DNA from 4 places in the Peribacillus sedimenti genome. Region 1 is predicted to be linked to each of the others. Evidence: riboswitches for the same ligand, from Rfam matches in the RefSeq annotation. Region 1 holds a riboswitch; each other region holds the start of a gene.
The links. A riboswitch is a leader RNA that binds a small molecule or an ion and turns the genes downstream of it on or off. The one in region 1 is predicted to bind cyclic di-GMP.
Positions count from the first base shown of each region.

Region 2: linked by a shared signal. The riboswitch ahead of V1500_RS23285 (hypothetical protein) and the one ahead of V1500_RS03370 (methyl-accepting chemotaxis protein) in region 1 are both predicted to bind cyclic di-GMP.
Region 3: linked by a shared signal. The riboswitch ahead of V1500_RS23260 (LPXTG cell wall anchor domain-containing protein) and the one ahead of V1500_RS03370 (methyl-accepting chemotaxis protein) in region 1 are both predicted to bind cyclic di-GMP.
Region 4: linked by a shared signal. The riboswitch ahead of V1500_RS02465 (EAL domain-containing protein) and the one ahead of V1500_RS03370 (methyl-accepting chemotaxis protein) in region 1 are both predicted to bind cyclic di-GMP.

Region 1 covers NZ_CP143547.1:650,852-656,636, reverse strand. Annotated here, with positions in the region: gene V1500_RS03375 (DnaD domain protein) at 109-387, opposite strand; gene V1500_RS03370 (methyl-accepting chemotaxis protein) at 451-2,136, opposite strand; cyclic di-GMP riboswitch class I at 2,270-2,365, opposite strand; gene ligD (non-homologous end-joining DNA ligase) at 2,518-3,417, opposite strand; gene ligD (non-homologous end-joining DNA ligase) at 3,520-4,461, shown strand; gene V1500_RS03355 (DUF2533 family protein) at 4,566-4,820, shown strand; gene fdhA (formaldehyde dehydrogenase, glutathione-independent) at 5,027-5,785, opposite strand, start outside.
Region 2 covers NZ_CP143547.1:4,744,995-4,750,779, reverse strand. Annotated here, with positions in the region: gene V1500_RS23290 (acyltransferase family protein) at 535-1,605, shown strand; cyclic di-GMP riboswitch class I at 2,338-2,429, shown strand; partial or broken gene V1500_RS23285 (hypothetical protein) at 2,892-3,117, shown strand; gene V1500_RS23280 (C40 family peptidase) at 3,676-4,344, opposite strand; gene V1500_RS23275 (ATP-binding protein) at 5,103-5,785, shown strand, end outside.
Region 3 covers NZ_CP143547.1:4,737,073-4,742,857, reverse strand. Annotated here, with positions in the region: gene V1500_RS23265 (ATP-binding protein) at 130-1,380, opposite strand; cyclic di-GMP riboswitch class I at 1,652-1,749, shown strand; gene V1500_RS23260 (LPXTG cell wall anchor domain-containing protein) at 1,913-3,691, shown strand; gene V1500_RS23255 (ATP-binding protein) at 3,929-5,785, opposite strand, start outside.
Region 4 covers NZ_CP143547.1:461,769-467,553, reverse strand. Annotated here, with positions in the region: gene V1500_RS02480 (ABC transporter substrate-binding protein) at 1-214, shown strand, start outside; gene V1500_RS02475 (carbohydrate ABC transporter permease) at 391-1,416, shown strand; gene V1500_RS02470 (carbohydrate ABC transporter permease) at 1,413-2,276, shown strand; gene V1500_RS02465 (EAL domain-containing protein) at 2,335-4,740, opposite strand; cyclic di-GMP riboswitch class I at 4,858-4,942, opposite strand; gene V1500_RS02460 (FRG domain-containing protein) at 5,351-5,785, shown strand, end outside.

The DNA of each region.
Region 1 (5,785 bases):
GGGCAAACAAGAAGAGTCTCTGTCATTCCATCTCTTTTCTCAGCTGGATTCGTTCATAGCTGCCGAGGCCATAGCGGCGCAGCAGGAGACTTTTAGTATCCTTATCTATCAACACATTGCCTGTTCCACCAACTGGACGTTATGTTGTTGCCATTGTGCAGCAATTTGTTCAATATGTTGGCCATTCAATTGGCCATTGCTGATCACTAACGAATACTGAAGCAAAACATTAATGATTGGGTCAGGAAATTCGCTTTCTCTTTTGATGGCCTGGATCAATGTAAGCTGTTCAGAGTTAAGTTCTCTTCCCCCGAGCGCCAAAGACAGCATTTGCTCAGGTGCTATATCCTCAAAAAATCCCTTAATTAATTCAACCGTTTCCTTCATATATGACCCCACCTAATCATTGAACAACCACAGACAAATCTTATCTTTTGTTTGCGGACGGTATTACACCTTAAACTTATTTACCAGCTGTTGAAGATCCTGAGCCATTTGGCTCAATGTCTCAGCAGATGAAGACACTTCCTCCATGGATGCAGTTTGTTCTTCCGCAGAAGCTGCGACATTTTGGGTATTCCCTGCAGATTGTTCTGCTATTTGCGCTATGCCCTCCATCATTTCTACCATTCCGAGGGACTGCTTGTTCACTTCTTCAACAATGGAAGACACTTCCTGTGCTTCTACCGTCACCTGTTCAATCGATGCTAAAATATCATTAAAGGCCGTGCCCGTTTCATGAACCAGCTGTATGCCTCCGTTCACCACTTCATTTCCATTCGTCATGGATTGAACTGCTTTGGCTGCCTCTGTTTGTACCTCCTGGATCAGATTTCGAATGTTACCTGCAGCTTTGCTGGACTGCTCGGCTAATTTCCGCACTTCATCCGCTACTACTGCAAATCCCTTGCCATGATCACCAGCACGTGCTGCTTCGATCGCTGCATTTAATGCTAATAAGTTTGTCTGTTCGGCAATCTGTGTGATGAAGTCGACAATCTGGCCGATTTCTTCAGATTTTTTTCCTACCGCATTTACAACCTCTGAAGTCGAGCTCACCGATTGATGGATAAGATTAATCTGTTCCACTGTTTGCGAGACCACTCCATGTCCCATAATTGCCTTGTCATTGGCAGCCGCGGTCAAAGCGGCAACTGCCTGCATAGAGGAAGAAGCCTTGTTCATTCCACTGGATATTCCACTTACAGTGTGATGCAGTTCTCTGGCATTTTCGACCTGTTTGTTCGAGCCAACCGCAACCTCCTGAATGGCAGCTGATATTAGCTCCGTTGCTTTGCTCGTCTGTTCGGAACTTGCCGACAATTCCTCAGATGTCACTGAAACCTGATCCGCATTCGCCCCTACCTGGCCAATTAAAGCACGAAGATTTTCATTCATTTGATTAAAGGAATGAGCCAGGTTCGCAATTTCATCTTTGCTTTTAACCTTGATATTCTGCTGGGTCAGGTCGCCTTCAGAAATCTTTTTTGCCGCCTGTTCCAGCGACAGAATTGGCCTGTTTATCATTCTTGTTATCACATAACCAATCAGGACAGCCAGGAAGAACGCAGCAATGCTTAAAATCAGAACAGTGTTCCGAGCGGCGTCTGACCTATTGGAAGCTGCACCGCTTCCTTCTTCCATGTTCTTCCTTAAGTCATGTTCGATGCCATCTGCTATATTCCTGATGTTTTGGGCCAATGGAATTGCCTTCTCCGTTGCAACAATGGTAGCTTTGTGTTGATCTGAACCCATCAAGATAATCACTTGATCAGAAGCAGTTTTAAATTGTTTATTTAATTCTTCAAGCTCTTTAAGCTGATCCTTGACCGCCTGCGGCTGAACCATCTCATCGATGACATTTACTTTTTGATTGACCTCTCTAACAGCATCAGATAAGATACCGGAGGCTGCCTGTTGACGCAGCATCACGCCGTTTAAAGCTGCTATCTCCCTGGAAGCTGCAATCTGCAAATCCTTTGTATCTGTTAAGATGACCGCCCGGCGATTTACAAGGTCTGAATAGGTATCATCCACTTTTTGTAGATTATAGTATGCAACAAAGCTGATTAACCCAAGAATAATGGCGATAATTAAAAATCCGCCCATCAATTTTTTCCCAATTGTCATCTTCATTTTTCTCATCCCTTATGTAAAATTATAATCGTGATGCTTTATAAATAATAAATTCTTCTCCTTCCCCTTTTGGTCCGACTGAACGCAAAAAAAAAGCTATTTCCAGTAAGTGGAATAGCCGGATTTTGGGCTATTCGGCAGCCTGGCAATCATAGTCCAAAATACACATTTGAACGACAGACCCATGGCTTTGCGTCCCCATCTTTCGATGAGTTTGCCTTTATCGGATAGTTTGTTGGTTAATTATACCTATTAAATGTAAAATCATTCTATATTAATAATTATTATTAAGTCAATGGATAAACTCTTTACTTTCTACATTTTTAAATCATTTCCACAACAAAGAAAGCTGCTTCATACAGTGTGTCTGAAACAAGCCACTCATGCTTGATTTTTATTGATGAATGACAAAATATCCTCCAAGCTCTGTTCACGCTTCTCAGTTGTGACAGGGGCAAACAAATTTCCCTTCTCTTGGATTCTGCGTTTTATATTGAGAATGGTAAAATCCGTTGGCCTGAAGCCCTCTTCCACCTCTCCCCATGTCACCGGTGCAGCAATTGTTGCTTTAGGCTTTGCTCTTACGGAGTAAACAGCCGGCATCGTCCGGCCTTTCCAAAGCTGTAAATAATCGAAATACAGCTTATTTCCCCTTTTTTCTACCACACGTTCCAACGTCAATTTTCCCGGCATTTTTTCCTGAAAATATTCGGCAATGAATGTGTTAATCTGTCGCGTTTCCTCAAATGTGTAATCAGCAGAAATCGGTACGAAAATTTGCATGCCTGTCGATCCGGAAGTCCGGGGTATGGATATCAGGTTGAGTGAATCTAATAGTGCTTTCAGTGCAAGAGCTACCTCAAGAACGAGGTCAAAGCTATTATTCTCCGATGGATCAAGGTCAAAAACCAGCTCGAGCGGGAAATTTTCTTTCGTATATCGGTCAAATGGGACGTGGAACTCTAAAGCTCCATAGTTGGCGGCCCAAACTAAGGTTGCTGGGTCATTAAGCAGAATTCTTTGTTTTTCTTTATACATCGCACAGTTTACCCACTCCGGAGCACTCGCGGGCAGGGAACGTTTTTCAATTTTCTTCCCGTTTATTCCATGCGGGTAAAGCCAGATCATAAGTAATCTGTCTTTTGTATGAGGAATTAGATAGGGAGAGATGTCCAACAAATAATTTATGTAATCTAGCTTACTCAGTCCAGCTTCAGGCCATATAACTTCGCCAGGTTTGAATATTTCAATCGGTCTTCCTTCAACATTAATTTTTTCCATACTGTTTTTTACCCTCCTCTTATCAATATTTTCGATAGATTATGCCAAAACTATGTAAAATTTGGCGTATTTGCCAATACGAAAGCATTGGAGGTCTTCGATTTGGAACCAATTTTCCCAATGGAGCCGGAAAGCAGTGTCACCATACCCGGAGGTGAGGGCTGGGTTGCACAAATAAAGTGGGACGGGGTAAGAGTGCTAACTTACTCTGACGATGAGCGTGTCCGTCTTTTCAACCGAAAGAAAAACGAGCGAACCATGCATTATCCCGAGATAACGAATGTTCAGAGCTATTGCAAACAATCGTCAGTGATATTGGATGGAGAAGTCATCTCATTAGGCGAGAATGGAAAACCTGCCTTTCATGAAGTAATGAAAAGGGATGGAATCAGGAGGCTTGATCGGGTGAAGCTTGTGGCAGAAAGTGTGCCGATTGTCTACATGATATTCGATGTCCTTTATCTTAATGGCAATTGGCTGAACACTCGGCCTTTTAGGGAACGTAATAATATTCTTTCAGAAATCATTACTCCGAATGACCATATTCAGCTTGTACCTTCTGTCTGTGAGGCAGGCGCACTGTTTCATGCGATTAAAGAACAGGGCATGGAGGGCATCGTTATGAAACGGAACGATTCACCTTATGTTATCGGGAAAAAGAAGGACTATTGGGTTAAGGTTAAAAATTACCGGGACATCATTGCTGTGATTGGCGGTTTTACATTACGCCATAATATAGTGAGCGCCATTTTACTGGGGCTTTATGATGAAAAAGGAAAGCTGCAATATGTAGGGCACACAGGGACTGGAAAGATGACGGACCAGGAATGGAGGGAACTGGCTGAGCTTTTAAAACCAATGGTTATTAGGGAGCACCCTTTTGCCAAAAAGCCAGAAAGGCATGGCGATTATTATTGGGTGCGTCCTGAAATGACGGTCAAAGTCAAATTTGCAGAGTGGACAGAGGGGGGAGCTATGCGCCAGCCAAGCATTGAGGGTTTCATTCAAATTTCTCCCCATGAATGCAGGTTGATAAGGGGCTGAAGACAGCTCAAGTTTTGTAGAAATATTTTATGTACTTAACGCGGCTACAATATATTGGTATGATGGTACATATCCATTTTTTGAAATATTAGGAGTGACAATACATGAGTGTACATAAAGACCTGGCACAGCATGCTGCTAACCAGAACAAAATTTATAATCAATTTCAAGCCCTCGACCAGGAACGTGAACGCTATATAGAAGAAGCTGTTTCCCTTTGCCAGAAGGGGCTTCCCTTCACTACGGACAAAATTAACGCCGTTACGGATAAAATGAACCGTTTGCCTGAATTGCGCATCACTGAAAAACGAAAGTTCGTGACAGCCGAAATGATTCAGGAATATGTAAAAACCGTATAATATAGGCAGGAACAGTAAGTACAAATGAATGTATTTACTGTTTTTTTATGGATGGAAGGTCCATTTATTCTAGTTTGAGGGTGCACTCTGCGTGTTATGACGGTTGCTAAAGGTTGGCGGGTTTCAAATTCTTTAATGCGATGTCTCCTCAACAAAAAGAAGCTGCCCCCAGGCAGCTCCTCATCACTATTCTTCTATTTAAACTATTAGCTTCTTACCAGGTTGTGCGGGTCGATTACAAATTTCTTGGATGCACCGTTGTCAAACTCAGCATAGCCGCTCGGAGCGTCATCAAGAGAGATTAATGTAGCATTAACCGCTTTGGCGATTTGCGCCCTGCCACTTAGAATCGCAGACATTAAATAGCGGTGATATCTCATGACTGGTGTCTGGCCGGTAACAAATGTATGAGCCTTTGCCCAGCCTAGTCCAAGGCGGATTTTCAATGTACCATGCTTTGCATCGTCATCCACAGCACCAGGATCGCCAGTTACATACAATCCAGGAATTCCAAGGCGGCCGCCCGCTCTTGTAACATCCATGATGGAATTCAATACAGTAGCAGGAGATTCGCCAGCATTCTTTCCATGGCCGTGTGCTTCAAAACCAACACAGTCGACTGCACAATCCACTTCAGGAGCACCTAAAATCTGGTCAATTTGTTCCCCTAGATTTGGATGATCCTTTAAGTTTACCGTCTCGCATCCAAAACTTCTTGCCTGCTGCAAACGCTCTTCAATCAGGTCACCGACAATAACTGTAGCGGCTCCCAAAAGCTGGGCAGAGTGGGCAGCAGCCAATCCTACAGGTCCAGCACCGGCAATATAAACCGTAGAGCCAGGTTTTACGCCGGCACTCACAGCTCCATGGAAGCCTGTCGGGAATATATCAGACAGCATGGTCAAATCCAGGATTTTTTCCATGGCTTTGTCTTTATCCGGGAATTTCAGAAGCTGGAAATCAGC
Region 2 (5,785 bases), 1.0 Mb from region 1:
GAGAATGCTTGAAAACACTATAGGTAAGTAACCTACCGTGTGAATTTAGTGATTTCGTTAGGCGGCGTTTATTGGACATGAATCCGGTATGTACGGAGCGCATGTCCTTTTTATTTCTTCTTAATTTTAGTTATCTTAAAGTTTGATAGATTTGGTTCAAAGTAGCCTGAAGTTACAAACATTCCCACTGCATAAAACATTCAATAATGGTATTATTACAATTCCTCTGTCAACCGCTTCAACCCCCTCCTAAGCTAAATTAACAGATTAAATCTTACAATATAGCTAAACGCATTAAAAATGTGACTTATGAAGAAAGTTAAGCAAGAACTTTACCAGCTTTATATCCTCATTTAAAGATTTAGGTCCTCTCTCTGTGTGTTCTTATATCAATATACCTTTTAATTTTTATAATTGTTTTCATTCATATTTATAAAAGGTTAATAAAAAGATATAGATATAACGATATGGTACCATATGCCTGTTGTTTCAACATTTTCTTCATGTTACCTTAGTAAGGAAAAGGAAAATTATATGTTGAAAAAACGTAGAGAGGTATCTGAGATGATAAAAGAGTGGAATTTACTGCGTACCATTGCCTGTTTGAGTATTGTTTTCCTGCATAGTACAACACAAACAGGCAGAGCAGTAGGCTATCCAGAGATTGAACATTATAATATGCTGCGGACAGCTTTGTGTTATGCGACTCCTACCTTTATAGTCCTTTCAGAAATCATCCTTGCAAACCGATATCCTGATCGTCTGCCGGAAAAGTTCTGGTCCAAACGATTTAAGTGGATTTTCGCGCCCTATGCGGCCTTTGCGATTATCGATGCATTTGTTACGAAACACTTTACTCCTGGCACCGATCTTGGTGAAAGAATATTTCTCAATTTAGTCATGGGAAATTATGAAGGATATTTTATTTTAATCATTTTTCAATTTTATTTGCTCCATTATGTGATTACCAAGTACAAAATCCCGACCAACTGGCTGCTTCCAGCTAGTTTGATGATTATGGTCGCCCATTTAACAATACTTAATGGAAATCTTCCATTTGTACAGGAAAATAGAAATCACTTAAAAATTCCGTTTACAGCCTGGATCGGTTATTTTGCAATAGCCTATATAATAGGGAAGCATTATCAATCTTTCGCCAAAAAAATCTGGAAGTATAAATGGCTTTCGTTAGTGGGAGTCGCTATCGCCATATTTTACTTCTTCATGTCTTATCAATCTGGAAACTTTAGGGTGGCATCTTACAGGCATGACCTGTTTCCTCTAGTACTTGCCATCATCGTTGCTGTTTTTGCATGGGGCCAGCTTGTACCGAACCTTAAAGTCATTAATCTGATAAGCAACTATTCTTTTGGAATTTATCTTGTGCACTGGCAGGTTCAACGGTTTTTGGCTCCCTATGTCGCCCCATATTTTGAACATACAAGCACAAGGGTCATCGGTCTTTTCTTTATTACCCTGGCGGTATCAATAGTTATTATTAAAATTATTCATGCTTTGCCATTTGGCAGTTATATAGTAGGTAATGTAAAACGAAGAGTCGGAAAGAGAAAAGCAGGCTACCAAGTCGAGCCAAAGGCTGCTTAACAAGAACAGTTTTTATTTGAGAATTGCATTAGCCAGGCTTAAGTAACGTTAAATTAACTAAAGCTTATTCAACACATGAAATATTCGCATCATAAGAAAAACATCCCCTTTGATCGAGGGGATGTTTTTGCTTTGAGAAAAATTTACCATTTGAGTAAGTCTATTGTATCATATTTTTTGTACAGTGGGATAGGGGTATGAAATTTTGTTGCTGTTGTGTCGATCTAATACTGACATTACCAACCAGCTAAGAAGCAGCGATGCTATTTCAGTTTATGAAAATAGCTATGTAAGGATATCAAAGGATTTAGTCAGCAAAGAGCTTAACTGTTACTATAAAAAACGGTAGTAAAATGGTAACCGATATAAGTGTTGGCGAAATGAGGTATGAAGATTTGCATGTATGTGCTGCTGCGGTGTCATTAGAGGATTTAACACTATTAACAATGCATCCTAAGGCAAAAGATCTGACCTTAATTGATGAGGATTGTCAGATTTGAAAAGTATGCCGTTGTCTGTTGTTGGTTACACCATAACTAAAACTAATAAAAGTTGAACTCAATGTTAAGGACTAGTGACAAAGCTAGTTCATTTTTTAATGGAAATATGGATAATAACAATCTATCTCTTCGTTGATAGGTGTAAGTCGAAAATTGTAATAATTATTGGAAAAGTTATCATGGAAAAACTCTGGAAGTTATTTCTATAATAATTGTAAGAACATGCAATAATTTTGGAGAAATGCAAACTTATTGAAAGATAAGGACGCAAAGCCACGAATCTAATGTTACCGAATCGATAACTATGATAGTCGGGCTGCCGCAAAGAGGATGAAAAGGATTACATGCCTTTGTTATTAATGAAGGAAATCTGGACACCTTTTAGGATGCTAGGTATTAAGGTATTCAGGACCGAGGAAGGACACCACTATATAAAAATCTGGAATAGTAGCAGAAAAAAGCTTCCCTTTTAAAGCAGAGCATCGAGTAGAAAAGATATGTATTAAACGGTGACAGTGCGCGTCGATCACCAAAGCTCTCAATACAGGGGAGATTTGGTGAGTGGCTTTTTCTTTTTTTGATTCAATGGTATCCCTAAGATCTTTAGCTGGGTAGATAGATAGGGTTCAACATGCCAATGGAAGAGAAAAAATTTCGTATATGAAAACCTAAAAATTATAAGTTATTATACAGCGAATACCGTAGTGTTATCGATTCGAATAATCAGGGATAAAGGAATGAGATGTTGCGCTTTTGCTCCGATTCGGCTTGCCGGTCCAGGTATATCATGATCCTGAGACTCATTTAATTCTTATTATTCATCAGCATTTACTGGGGCAAAGAGATAAAATCTCAGTTTTTGGCACGGATTACAATTGATCCTGCCAGACTTGTAGCTGCCTCAGATAAGATACGTAAAGAATTAGGCTGGGAAACAGAAATAAAACTGGAACAAATTATAGAGAGTGCGTGGAAGTGGCATCCAAGGAATATAAAAAAGGTCAAGGAATGATATAAATAAATAATAGAAATATATCCACCTCACAGTTGCAGAATATTTGGGTGGATATAGTTGAATAGGAGAAGTAATTGGGCCACCGGATCAATCATCCCTATATCTTCTCCTGTGAAGAAATACCTAGACAACTACATAGCTATACCAAGTAGCTTACCATCCTGAGAGGACTTCGCGTTTACGTCACTCCGTTATTGAATATGTCTTCCTCTTTTAACACCTTTCCACTTTTACAAGAAATTTTATTAAATCCCTTGTGGTTGAATGTATGGCAGAAACAGCACTCAGAGGGGGCAGAAACCAGCAATATTGAGTTTGCTACCCTTTCGTTCCTTCCAGTCGGATGGTCTATTTAATATAAAAAGTGTTCGGTAGGGGACTCGGCTGTATATGTAGTAGATCCACTGCCGTCCAGGTACATGTCAGCACCCATTCGTATCTTTCGGAAGTTGGAAAATTCATTGTCTCTTAAGGCAGCGATGGCGCACCAGATTCTGTAGCCCTTATGCGTAAATGCATTAAAAACCACCAATCAACAGATTGGTGGTTGAGATATTATATGCGCTTTGCTCCAATAAACTTGGGTTTCCAGTATGAATTGCTTGTAGAGGAGTAGGAAACTCCTTTAGATGAAGCAGAGTGAATCATCTGACCATTTCCAAGATAGATGGAAACATGTGTTGGTCTAGACGCCTTGTTTGGTGCAAAGAATAGCAGGTCCCCAGGAAGAGGAGATGAAACGCGTGCACCTGTGCTGTACATTTGTGCAGCTGTCCTCGGTAAAGTTTTGCCTGCCTTGTCAAAGGAATACTTCACAAGTCCAGAACAGTCAAATCCGCTTGGAGTAATTCCGCCCCATCTATATTTGACCCCTAGATTGCTTTTTGCCACGTTGATTGCTACTGCACGGTATGATGATGCTGCAGTGGCTGCAATAGGCTTAGTTGCGGAAAGATATCTTGCATTTACATAGCCTTGTTTCTCGGAAGCTGTTACCTTAGCCCATCCGTTCGCTTCATTATGTACAGATACCTGAGTTCCAGGCTTTAGCTCAGTGATGATCTTAGCGTTTGCTGAAGCAGTGGTGCGCATATTTAAAGTGTCGTTTACGACATTTACATATTTAATGGTTGTTTTTGCTGGTGTTGCTGCCTCACCTAAGGTTGGTGATACTATTATGATTGCTATGGCAAGAGTGACTATTGCGACAATTTTCTTTAACATAGTGTTTTACCCTCCTGGTGTGGCTGATAAACCTACTATATAACAAACATTTTACGACAATTTCACAGGGATATTACAATTAGATTACAAAATTCGGGTGATAGTGCCAAAAGTAGCTAAATGGGTGGATTTATCTTCTGGTTTGTAGGTACTATGTTGTATCTATGATGCGAAAAAACGGGTCAAAAAAGGCAGATTTTTATCAAAGTGGAGGGCTTGTGTTTCTGGAATGTAATAAAAATGTATTATTTATTAGCCCGTTATGTAGGCTTTTAAAATAATTCAGCTACGTTTTTATTCTTGCAGTTATTAACATGTGTAATTAACTCCCTCCTCAATAAGGTAATAATACTATGCAAATTCCTGAACGGTGACGGATATTTGTTGCACCGTCGGTAATTCAACAATTTGCGGACTGATGGTTCGGGTGCTGTCTAGGATTCTAGCGAATTATTTGAAGTTCAACTGATATTTCTACACCCTATTGTGCATTTTCAAATACATCTTTCATGATATCGACCTATTGTTCTGTCTCTTTCTGAATGACAGAGATTAGCCTGTGGTAAGTGTAGTAGAGGATTACGTTTGTTCAGCCAATTACCATACATAAGAAGAAACACTGAAATGTAGTAGACTTCATAAAAAAATAAAACAAATACAGGGTTTTAATCAGTCAAAAAAATATATTAAGATTGGAGAATATACCTGGAAATTGACATTATTATTATGTTTCAGTTTAGCGATAAAAGGAGTTTGTCATGGAAGTTAAATGGTTTTCAGTAAAGAAGAAGCTGATATTGTTTTCGCTCCTTCTTTTATTAATTCCCCTTTCCATTATTACGATTCTTGCCAATGGAAAGGTCCGGGAAATGACTGAACAGGAGTATGTGAATTCTAGTCTAAGAGAAATCGAAAAGGTAGATAACGCAATCTCGCTGTATTTTAAGGGATTAGAGGAAGATTTAAATATGCAGGCGACTGACCGGCGAGTGCTGAAGGCGGACAGCAGCATAACGACATATAAGGATATGAAAAAGAAAGGGACATTCGTCCAGATGCAGCCAAGCAAAAATGGTGCGTTGGAAAAGGAAATTTATGAAGTTTTCTCTCACTTTGGAAAAAAACATCCTGATGCAATGTATGTGTATATGGGCACGGAGGATGGCAGGTATGTCCAATACCCTGAAGGGCCCACTCTCCCAGGATATGATCCAAGAAAGCGGCCCTGGTATGTTAAGGCCTTGAAGGATCCAGGCGAAGTATTGATGACAGGTGCTTATGTTTCATCTGGAATACCCCATAAAATAGTCAGTAATGTTGTCACCATTGAACGTGATGGCAAAAGAATCGGGGTAATGGGGCTGGATGTCAGTCTCGACGGTCTGACAAGCCTGATGCATGATGTGAAAATAGGCGGTACAGGGTATGTGATTTTAACGCA
Region 3 (5,785 bases), 1.0 Mb from region 1:
TGTCTTTTTGAAAAACATCTTTATGATACCCCCAATATATTACTTAAGAGTTATCTATTCTACAAAATCCGATAATATTCCTGTTTTTGGAAGGTTGTTCATTTTCATAATGATCACAAAAAGCGCCATTTATGCTTGCGGAAACATTAATAAGAACTGTGTCCCTTTGCCTTTTTCACTGGTAACTTTAAAGGTTGCGCCCATTTCTTTAAGGATATGCAGGCTTACCATTAAGCCGAGTCCAGTCCCTTTTTCCTTGGTTGAATAAAAAGGGAAACCCAGGTTCTGGATCTGCTGTTTGTCCATGCCTTCCCCATTATCGGATACCCTTACCATGGCTGTTCCGTCTTCGGCAAAAACCTTTACCTGTACCGTTCCAGGAATCTTGGAAGCTTCAATGGCGTTTTTTATAATATTGATAAACAGCTGCTGAACCCTGCCTGAAATGCCAAAAATTCGTATATCGCCGATGATATCAAGTGCTATTTGGACGCCATGATAATTGGAAAAAGAGGATAGGGCCTTTACGGATCGTTTCGCTTCCTCGCCTATATTCAGCGTTGTGAATTGTCTGCTGGATTGGTTTTTTCCCAATGATAAATAGTCTGAAATAATTTCATTTGCCCGGTCTAGTTCTTCTAAAGATATTTTTATATACTCCTTTTCAGCATCAGAAGTATTTTTAGATATAGACAGCAATTGCAGGAAGCCCTTAATGCTTGTCATCGGATTTCGTATTTCATGGGCAACGCTTGCGGCCAATTGCCCAGCAACATACAATTTTTCATTTCTCTGAATCTCGGCCATTAAATCCAGCTTTTCCTGATGGGATTCCAGCATATAGATCGCAAACCAGATCATGATCGCATTTGCTATGACAAAGAAAATGTAGCTAACCAGCTTGACTGGGGTCAATGGGTCATGCAGAATGACCGTGCCGATTATGGGCAGCATGGCAGAAGAAATAGTCAGGTAGGCTGCTGAATATGTAATCTTGGTACGCCGTGGCCATGCCATATATTTCTCTCTATAAAAAAACATGACTAAACTGCTTAAACTTAGGACGATGAAGGCTGGAATCATTCCTACGCCTCCTAACAAAAACCTGATGATGAAGAAAAATATGGTGACAAAGATGCCTATCCATGTCCCGCCATAAATAAATGCCAGAAACCAGGGGACTAATCGTAAATCCAGAAAGATTCCGTCGTCAATCGTAATGGGGACCAGCATACTGGAATACATGGTAAAGCCGCAGACGATCCCCCAAACAATATTCCCCCGTTTTCCAGATCGATCAGCCCCCAGTGCTAAGAAAAGGATGATTGGAAATAAAACCATTAGCATTTGGAGCAGTATTTTATCATATTGAAAATCCATGGCTTACTCCCTTAATATACTTTCATGTAATCGTACTGAGTTTTACTCTCCTTCTAGGCTAAAATAAATAAGGCAATTTGTCTATATTTCTGAAATACCAAACATTTCGGTCGTTCGGACGACCGCATCACACACATTTTGCCTGTTAATGACACTTTCGCCTGCTACTTTTATCATGGAAATTGTAAAAAAGTGAGGCTTTATGTTTATAAAGGCAATAACCCGGGTATTTCCTCTACTGTAAAGAAGTAGTTATATAACCATATATTTACATAGTTAAAGGCAAACTATTCGAAAGTATAGGACGCAAAGTCTGGAGTCTAAGGTTATGCAGGCAATACTCATAACTATGATCGTCCGACCGCCACAATCAGCATAATTGTGGCGTTTTTTATTGTCGTGATTTTATTAAAGGATTTTATCCTTTAATTTAATTAAATATCAATCCTAAATGGGGTGGTGCAAAGAAATGTAAAGGGAGGGTCGGTAATGCATTCATCATTTATCTTACTTACTTTGGAGGGGTATCGAATTGAAGAAAACAAGAATTAGAGGGTTGTATGCGCTATCTATCGCATTCTTACTGATTTATAGTATTGTTTTTCCAATAGGGATGGCAAAGGCATCTGAAAACAGCGCAGGCCAAAATGGACAGAAGGAAGTGGAGCTGGATTTGAACGCGACCACGAATAAACAAAATGTCACCGGGTCTGAGGAACAGAAAGAGCAAGTTGAGAGTTCTCCACAAGCGAATCCAGAAAAAGCAACAAGTCAAGACATAGAGAAGCATGACACAGAACAAACAAAATCTGAACAAAAAGGAGCGAAAGAACAGGCACGGGATTTAGAAAAAGAAGCAAAAGTACTAGCAAGGGAAACAAAAGAACAAACCAGGGAAGCAGAGAAAGAAGCAAAGAAGCTATCTAGACAAACAGAGCAAGAAATCAAGGAACAGGCTAGAAAAGTAGAATGGGAAGCCAAACAGAAAGCGAAACAGGCAGAGCGGGAAGCCAAAGAAAAAGCAAGACAAGCAAAACAGGAAGCTGAAGAACAAGCTAGACATACAGAACGGGAAGCTAAAAAACAAGCAAGGGAAGCAGAGAAGGGCTCTCATCAGAACAAAGCTACCGAAATCCATCTGCATCTTAAAAAATGTGCGAAATTAGTAAAGGAAGTTTCCGTACAGATTGGGGACAAGTGGTTCACTTTATCGAATCCGGGCAGTTCTCCTCTATATAAGATGAAGGATGGAGGGGAGTTTGTAAAAGACGATGTGAAGGCATTCAAGCTTGTTACATTATCGGGTAAAGAATTGGTCGTCACACCGGCTGAGCTGCGAGTGGGTGTAGAAGCAAATGGAACCATCAATTATTGGTTCGAGCAGTGTTCAAGATTGATAGAAACTGAGCCGCCGGCCATCCCGCCAGCAGACGATCAACAGAGCATCATAATTGGCAAAGTAAAGCTGATCCTTGATGGCTGCAAAGCACCTATACAGAATATTAAGCTGGTATTGAAGAATGAAACAATCATTGACTTGAATTCTGGTACAGCGGTTTTAGAGTTTCTCCTGCAGACCGGTGTTGATTTTAACAAAATTCAATCTATACAGGTAACAATAAATGGGGAAGTAAAAACATTCCCGCTCTCAAACACAGATAAGTTTCACTATAGCCTGGTGCATGGAACGCTTGTCATTACAATAGAATGCGATGTAAGCGCTGACCCAGGAACTGGAACCGACCCATGTGAATGTACACCGCCAGCAAATCCGGGCACTGACCCAGGAACAGGCACACCACCGACAAATCCGGGTACGGATCCTGGAACGAGCATACCGCCGACAAATCCAGGCACTGACCCAGGAACGAGCTTACCGCCGACAAATCCAGGAACTGACCCTGGAACAAGTTTACCGCCAACCGATCCCGGAACTGGAACCGATCCTGGCACAGTAACTCCACCGGCTGGACCTGGAACTGGAATTCCAGAACCATCGATAGATACTGGAGCGGAAATACCAACTCCGACTGTACCGGGAGATGAAGAAGTGGTCATTGAAAATCCAGAAGCACCAGCGTCACCTGGTGACCTAGGATCTGATAATGACAATGGAGAGGATGCGCCACAATCTGAAGTAATATCTGATATAACGTCAGCTGGAACTGCGTTATCAGATGATACTACCTTGCAAAGCGGCACTCTTCCAAAAACAGGTGAATCTTCTAGAATAGGTTTCTACATTGCCGGCTCACTCCTCATCGTATTGGGAGCACTGGCCCTAAGATCCAGAAAAATTCAAGGTGAATAATAGATTGGCAGAGAGGGACAAAGGTCTCTCTCTGGTTTTTTTATTATTCAGGTTTTATTATAATATAGGCTGCTAATAAATGGGAACAGATTTTGTGGGATGGCAGCGAACCGAATAAAGTATGAGAGAAATACAATTCAACTTTAGAGGTGCAGAAGTGTTCATTTTCCACAAAAAACACCCTATAGATGTAATTCTATAGGATGCTGTGATAAGTTATCTTTTTTTTCATTTTGTTCAGTAAACGGGCTGTAGTTTATTTAGCAGTTGTAATAATTCTGCGATATCCAGAGGTTTGGTGAGATAATGTGTGAATCCTTTTTGTACTAACCTTTTAACCTCAGAAGGTCTTGCATCTGCACTTAAAGCAATGATCGGGACATCCGCCACAATTTTATTCTTTTTCAGAAGTGTGAACGTTTCTTCCCCGCTCATATCAGGCAGGTTTAAATCCAACAGAATGATATCAATCTTTTCTGTATTTGCTAATTCCAATCCTTCTTGTGCGTTACGAGCCACTATAAGTGTATAACCAGGCTCCAGGTTAAAAACGCGCTTCATTAAATAGATGTTTGATTCAGTATCCTCGATATATAAAACACGTTTTAGCTCCCTGTTTGTTAGTTGAGTTTCTGTATGCTCAACACCAGATTTACCATCCAATTCAGCTATCGCTTCGATTTTTAGCTCAAACCAGAAATCACTGCCTTCTCCTAAAACGCTGGATACACCCACATTGCCATCCATTAATCGCATAAGCTGCTCGACTAGCGGCAATCCAATTCCGGCCCCTTGTTCACCGGTCCCATTAATCCGATAGAATGGCTGAAAAATATTTTGATATTCATCCTTGGGGATTCCAATGCCCGTGTCTTTAATATGGACTTCAAGCCTGTCAGCATGTAAATGAACGGATACCAGGACTTCACCATTCATGCGATTGTATTTTATAGCATTACACAGAAGGTTTAGTATTACTTGTTTTAAGCGAGTAGGATCAGCTTTGACAAACACTTTTCGGCAGCCATCCAGATGTTTTTTTACGCTGATGTTTTTACTTATGGCGAGCGGCTGGATACTCTTGATACAATCATTGAGGATATTGGAAAATTCAATTATGGACAGCTCCATTTTAATCTTTCCAGAGTCTATTCTTGATAAATCCAGTACCTCATCTATAAGGTGTAAAAGATGCCGCCCCCCGGTGATGATTTCCTGGACCGAATCTAGCTGCTCTATGTTCAATGAACGATCCATTTCCAACAGTTGAGCAAACCCGAGTACACTGCTAAGCGGAGTGCGCAGCTCATGACTCATTTTCGCCAGAAACTCAGACTTCGCTTTATTTGCCCTCTCTGCCTCTTCTTTGGCACGGATCAGGGCTCTTTCCATCTTCTTTCTGTCTGTTATATCAGTGAATTCAAATATATTGCCGCTAAAACGATCCTCTATATTGAAAGGGATATAGCTGGTTTCGAAAGTATATCCGCTGGTGGTATCTATTTCCTTTGTAATCTGTGTTCTTTCTTCAATTGGTATAGAATCCGGCATCATGCTCGTTGTATTCGTTTTTTCTTGCCATAAGCCATAGAACTGTTTTGCATTTTTGCCGATATAAAATTCTATATCTTCCTCCAGGGCAAACATTTGATGCACTTTTTGGTTGATTAACGTAATCTTTCCTTCGTGATCGGTTGCAATTATTCCGCTTTCGAGGTTGTCAAGCAATGTTTTCTGGAAGGCATAGGATTCTCTAAGCTGGATTTCCTGTTCTTTCTCAATCGTTATTTCAAAAAACGATACAAGGGCTGCGGTGTCACCGGAGATGTTCAATGGATTTGAATTCAATCTGAACCATCTTGTTTTTTCATTCCGTTGAATTCTGGCAATAACATTATGACAGGGTTTCCCTGTATCAATCGTGACGAATCCAGGCCAGTCCTTGTAGGACATTTTAGAGCCATCTTCATTAAAAAATTCAATGCCGAATTGTGCGGCTGTGGTCCCGTTGTATGTCCCTGTTGTAATACCTGTAAGCTTTTCCACATTTTCGTTCAAGACTGTTATTTTTCCGCCTTTTTCTAATATAAAGAT
Region 4 (5,785 bases), 190 kb from region 1:
CAGTGTCATCAATGACCTTACAGGCAAAGAAAAACAAGTATATCAGCAATCAGTTAAAAATCTTGAAGATACAAGGCTTCATCCGGTTCCAATCAGTTATCCGGATTACCCAAGTCTGGTAAATCCACAGATTGATGCAGCCCTTCAAGGCAAGATCTCTCCGGATAAGGCTTTAAAGAAAGCTGAAGACGATGTAAAGAAATCAAAGAAATAAAGATATGTAACTAGGCCGTCGGTGTTATCGATTGATAGCACCGAACGGCCCCTTCTATATGAATGGAGTTTTATTTTTACACAGAAACTAGGCATTTTTGCCTAGACACAAAGATATTTGGGAAATGGGAAGCAGCGGAGGCTCCAGCTTTCTAGAAAACAGAGAGGAGCAAGACCATGAAAAGCACTGTGTTAAAAAATGAGTTAAAGCAAGAAGCAGCATTTACCGATGCTGTGTCCACAAAACAACAACCGACGACCATCACTGCAGCCCCCAATGTAAAGAATGCCGCCACAACCAAAAGTAAACGGAGCCGCAAGGAAAATCTTATGGGCTACCTTTTCATTTCTCCCTGGCTGATCGGCCTTATATTCCTGACAGCCGGTCCATTATTATTCTCTTTATTTGTCAGCTTTACAGACTACAATATTACGTCCCAAATGAATTTTGTAGGAATCAAGAATTATAAGCATATGTTTACCGTTGACCAGTTATTCTGGACTTCCTTATGGAACACTTTATATTTTGTCATTTTTTCTGTACCGTTGACCACGGCCGGAGCTGTATTTGTAGCTGTTCTCCTGCATCAAAGGATTCCTGGGATGAAAATCTTCAGGACCATCTATTATTTGCCTGCAGTACTTTCAGGTGTTGCGGTTTACTTTCTTTGGATGCAGCTGTTAAGCCCGGCAAGCGGTTTAGTAAATACAGCACTTGCATGGTTTGGCATTGAAGGCCCTTCTTGGCTGTTTGATCCAGAATGGACAAAGCCGGCATTAATACTTATGAAGCTTTGGAGCGTCGGAGGCGGAATGCTGCTCTATTTGGCAAGGCTTCAGGGTATCTCAAACGCCCTCTATGAAGCAGCAGACCTGGACGGGGCAAATGTATTCCAGAAGTTCTTCCATATCACGCTGCCAATGCTTACACCAATCATCTTCTTTGACATCATAACAAGTACCATTGGTGCATTCCAGATTTTCCAGGAAGCCTATGTCATGACTCAAAACGGAGACGGCGGACCGTCAAACTCCCTATTATTCTATAATCTGCATATGTGGAATAACGCGTTTGAAGTATTCAACATGGGATATGCATCTGCCATGGCATGGTTCCTTTTCATTATCATTCTGATTTTGACAGTATTTAATATGAAGTTCAGTAAAAAATGGGTGCATTACGATGGAGGTGACGGAAAGTGAACAACCAGGTAAAATTCTATCAAACCATGAAATTCCGGAGGCTGGCCAAAAACTCCATTGTTCTCACCGCTTTGATACTGGGCAGCATTGTGCTATTAATGCCCCTTTTGTGGATGGTGTCCACCTCTTTGAAAACACCGGCGGAAATCATGCAGCATCCGCCTACCTTGCTGCCCGAGTCCTTCCACTTGTCTAACTATATTGAGGCATGGAAAACCGGACCATTCACTCGCTGGGGTTTAAATTCATTACTTATAGCCGTGTTTGTCACCATTGGGAATGTACTCGTCAATTCATTCATAGCCTATGGTTTTGCCAAAATTAATTTCAAATACAAAAACAAACTGTTTGTCCTTGTTCTTTCAACAATGCTTATACCGGGGTTTGTAACAATGATCCCGCAGTATATGGTGTTCTCAAAGCTTCACTGGATCAATACGTATTATCCGTTAATTGTGCCTGCCTTCCTGGGAAGTGCATTCTTCATATTCCTGCTTCGCCAATTCATGCTCACGATTCCGAATGAATACAGTGAAGCTGCCATCATGGACGGGGCAAGCCATTTTCGAATCTGGTGGCATATCATGCTGCCGCTGACAAAACCGGCCCTTGTCACAGTAGCGGTATTATCGTTTGTTGGTTCCTGGAACGATCTCTTAGGGCCGCTCCTCTACCTCAACGATGAAAGCCTTTATACACTGCAAGTTGGGTTGCAGACATTCAAAGGCAGCGTCCAGGTTCAATGGCATTACCTAATGGCAATGAGTGTCATGGTTCTGTTGCCTACACTGATTCTGTTCTTTATCTTCCAAAGATTCTTTATTGAAGGATCCAATATCTCTTCCGGCACGAAGGGATAAGTGCTCAAAAAGCATTGGCTGCACTGGCCAATGCTTTTTGCTTTTTTAATATGAAAAACTAAGCTTCTACCAGAGAAGTCTGTGAAGCGTTTAGAAATGTTTCAATTTCTTCAGCAGGCTGAGATCGTGCGAACAGATATCCCTGGGCAAAATCACAATTCCTCGACTTGAGATATTCTCTCTGTTCCTCGGTTTCCACACCTTCTGCCACGACCTTAAATTGAAGGCTGTGGCCAACGGAAATAATTGCTTTGACAATGGAAGAATCTGAAGTTCCGCTGCCCAGATCCCTGACAAAGGTTTTGTCAATTTTGATAAAATCAACAGGAAGCTGTTTCAGGTAGCTTAACGAAGAATATCCCGTACCAAAGTCATCGAGGGACAAAAATACCCCAAACGTTTTTAGCTCCTTCAGCTTGCTCACAGTGCTCTCGATATCATGAATAGCCACATTTTCTGTAATTTCAAGATTCAGCCAGCCGGGTTCGAGACCGCTTGCCGTAATGATTTTTTTTACTGAGCCAATAAACCGCCTTTCCATAAACTGCCTCGGAGAAATATTAACCGAAACGTGTATCGGTTCAAATCCTTCCTCCTGCCATTTTTTCGCCTGGCGGCACGCTTCAGAAAGCACCCACTCACCAATTGGAACGATGAGGCCAGTCTCTTCAGCTAAAGGAATAAATTCAGCCGGGGATATGACTCCTTGATCGGGACGGTTCCATCTGATTAAAGCTTCAAGCCCCTTTAAACTATTTGTTTTCAGATCTATGATTGGCTGGTAATACAGCTCGAATTCCCCATGCTCGAGGGCTCTTCTCAACTTGGCCTCCATGAGCGCCTGGCCCGCATTCTTTTCGCTCATTTCCTTCATATAAAATTTATACATATTCTTGCCGGCAGCCTTTGCCTGATACATCGCCGTGTCCGCATTCAGGATCAGTTCATCTACATCTGCCCCATCCTCAGGGAACATACTGATCCCGATACTCGGTGTGATATATACCTCCTGCTGGGCTATGCTGAACGGCTGGGACAAGGCCTTTAGAATGCTCTTCGCCACTTCCGATACATGTGTACGCGATAAACCTGGCAGATATATGATAAATTCATCGCCACCCTGTCTTGAAACAGTATCTTTCCCTTCCACACAAGCAGAGAGCCGCTCTGCAACCTGCTGAAGCAGGAGATCCCCAAAGCTATGCCCAAAGGTATCATTAATAACCTTAAACCTGTCTAAATCTAGAAACAGGATGGCCAGGGAAAAATCGAACTGACTTGCCTGCTGTAATACTTTAGCCAGATTCGAATGAAAATAATGGCGGTTTGGCAGTCCAGTCAGGAAATCATGGTATGCCATGTAGTTAATTTTTTCTTCAGCCTGCTTCCGGAACGTGACATCACTAATATAAGCGGCATAGTTGCTTTTTCCTTCAATTTTAGTAATCGTAAATTCTATCGGAAAAGTTTCCTTAGCCTGAAAATACCCCTTGGCAGGGAGTCTTTCTCCTATGTATCGATCAAATTCCAATATGCCAGTGCCTTGTTCAGCGTCGCCCGTTCCAGGAATTTGGATTAGATTGGCCAGCTGTTCACCGATCAATTTCTTCCGCTTGATCCCAAAGGTTACTTCCCCGGCAGAATTAGCTTCGAGAATGATTCCATTTGAATCTATGATAAAGACACAATCCGGTGTCGATTCCAATATGGCCATATTAAATGCCACTTGTTCACTGTACTTTCCATCCAGAAACATACTTCGTATAAGGACCAGCGATAGAATCACCATCACCGAAATAGCTATGGACAGGCCCAGCAACGAATTATTGATAATCAAGGAGGATGTATGATTGCTGTGAAGGGATGAATCATGAAAAATAGCGGCTGACATGCCCAGGTAATGCATGGCCACCACTCCCAATGCCATCACAAGGCTCCCTGCAGCTTTTTGCCTGTCCCACCCGGCACTCACTTTATCACGGAAATAGAAGCTTAGATAAATCGCCAGTATGGAGGAAGCAAATCCCGTAGCCACGGATAAAACTAAAGGTTGGGTACGGTATGTGATATCCACTCCTTCCATCGCTTCCATTCCTGTATAGTGCAGCCCTATAACCCCAAGCCCCATTACAAATCCTCCAAGGCATATTTGCTGTAAAAATACTTGAGGCTGACTGGCTATAATGAGGCATAGGAAGGAACAAACGATACCTATGATCAATGATACCCATAGCAGAGGAATGCTGTAGGTGATGTGGCCAGTCCGATGCGCAGCAAGCATGGCAACAAAATGCATTGCCCAGATACCAAGGCCCATTGAGAGCGCACCGCTGACAAGGCAATAGAACCTGGAGGCACCCTTTGTCTGGCTCACCCTTTTTGTAAGATTAAACGAAGCAAAAGAAGCCATCCAAGCAATGATAAACGAAAACACTACTAAAATAATATTATAGTCTCTCAACATGCGCTTCACCTCTGCATAGTAGTAAACCATTAAAACTATGCCGTTATTGCCCAATAAATAAGGCTATCCCCATAAATGAAGATAGCCACTTTACCGAATATCACTATTGCACAATGAAACGGTAACCCAGCCGTCGTAGTCATCTGACCTTAGACCTGTGGCTTTGCGTCCCCACCTTTCGATGAGTTTGCCTTTTTCGTAATGATGAATTGTTTAAATATTACCATTAACATCCAACTGTGTAAATAATTATTCCTATATTTTACTATTTCAATTTGATTCTTTTGTCACAATAAGACAGCCGTTGTGGTCAGATCAAAGGGTAAAAATCCCTATCACAAATAAATCAATCTCTAATAAGACCAAAACTGTTATGTACATTAAGCCCTTTCTTTCCTAATCTTTATTTTACTTTATAAAAAAGTTTCAAGGCGGGGTACAGCGGGAAAACTTTGATACAGGCTTGCTCGCTGCGCAGCCTTTTTCTATTCCTGCCATAGTTAAACTCTACAAGGTCCAGTTTTTTATTTCTTTATAATGATTGTGATGCATATCCTTATAGAAAGTCCAAACCCCATGAATAGAAAATAACAGCGAAAGAGGGTGATGCATGGTGAAGTCATTGGACAATGGCACACTTGTGGCAGAAAGCTGGCTGGATCTTCAACAAGAGCTCTTTAACTTTCCGGCACATCCCATCCATGGACGCTATCGCTCCCCCTTTGCCTATCGGGGTGTCGATAGCGCAGCATTCAAACTGGCGACCAGCCTGATGAGAATTGAAAACACAGGAATGGAATCCCACCTGCTCCGTAACTTCAATAAATATTCACGGTCCGTGTTAAAAGATAAACACAACGACTGGGAGCTGCTGGCCGTCGCGCAGCATTACGGCCTGCCGACACGCCTCCTTGACTGGTCCTTCTCTCCCTATGTGGCCATGCATTTTGCGACATCCGATATAACCAGATATCGGGAAGACGGGGCAATCTGGTGCCTGGACATCATCAAGGTCCATCAACTATTGCCTCCTATTTTCAAAAAA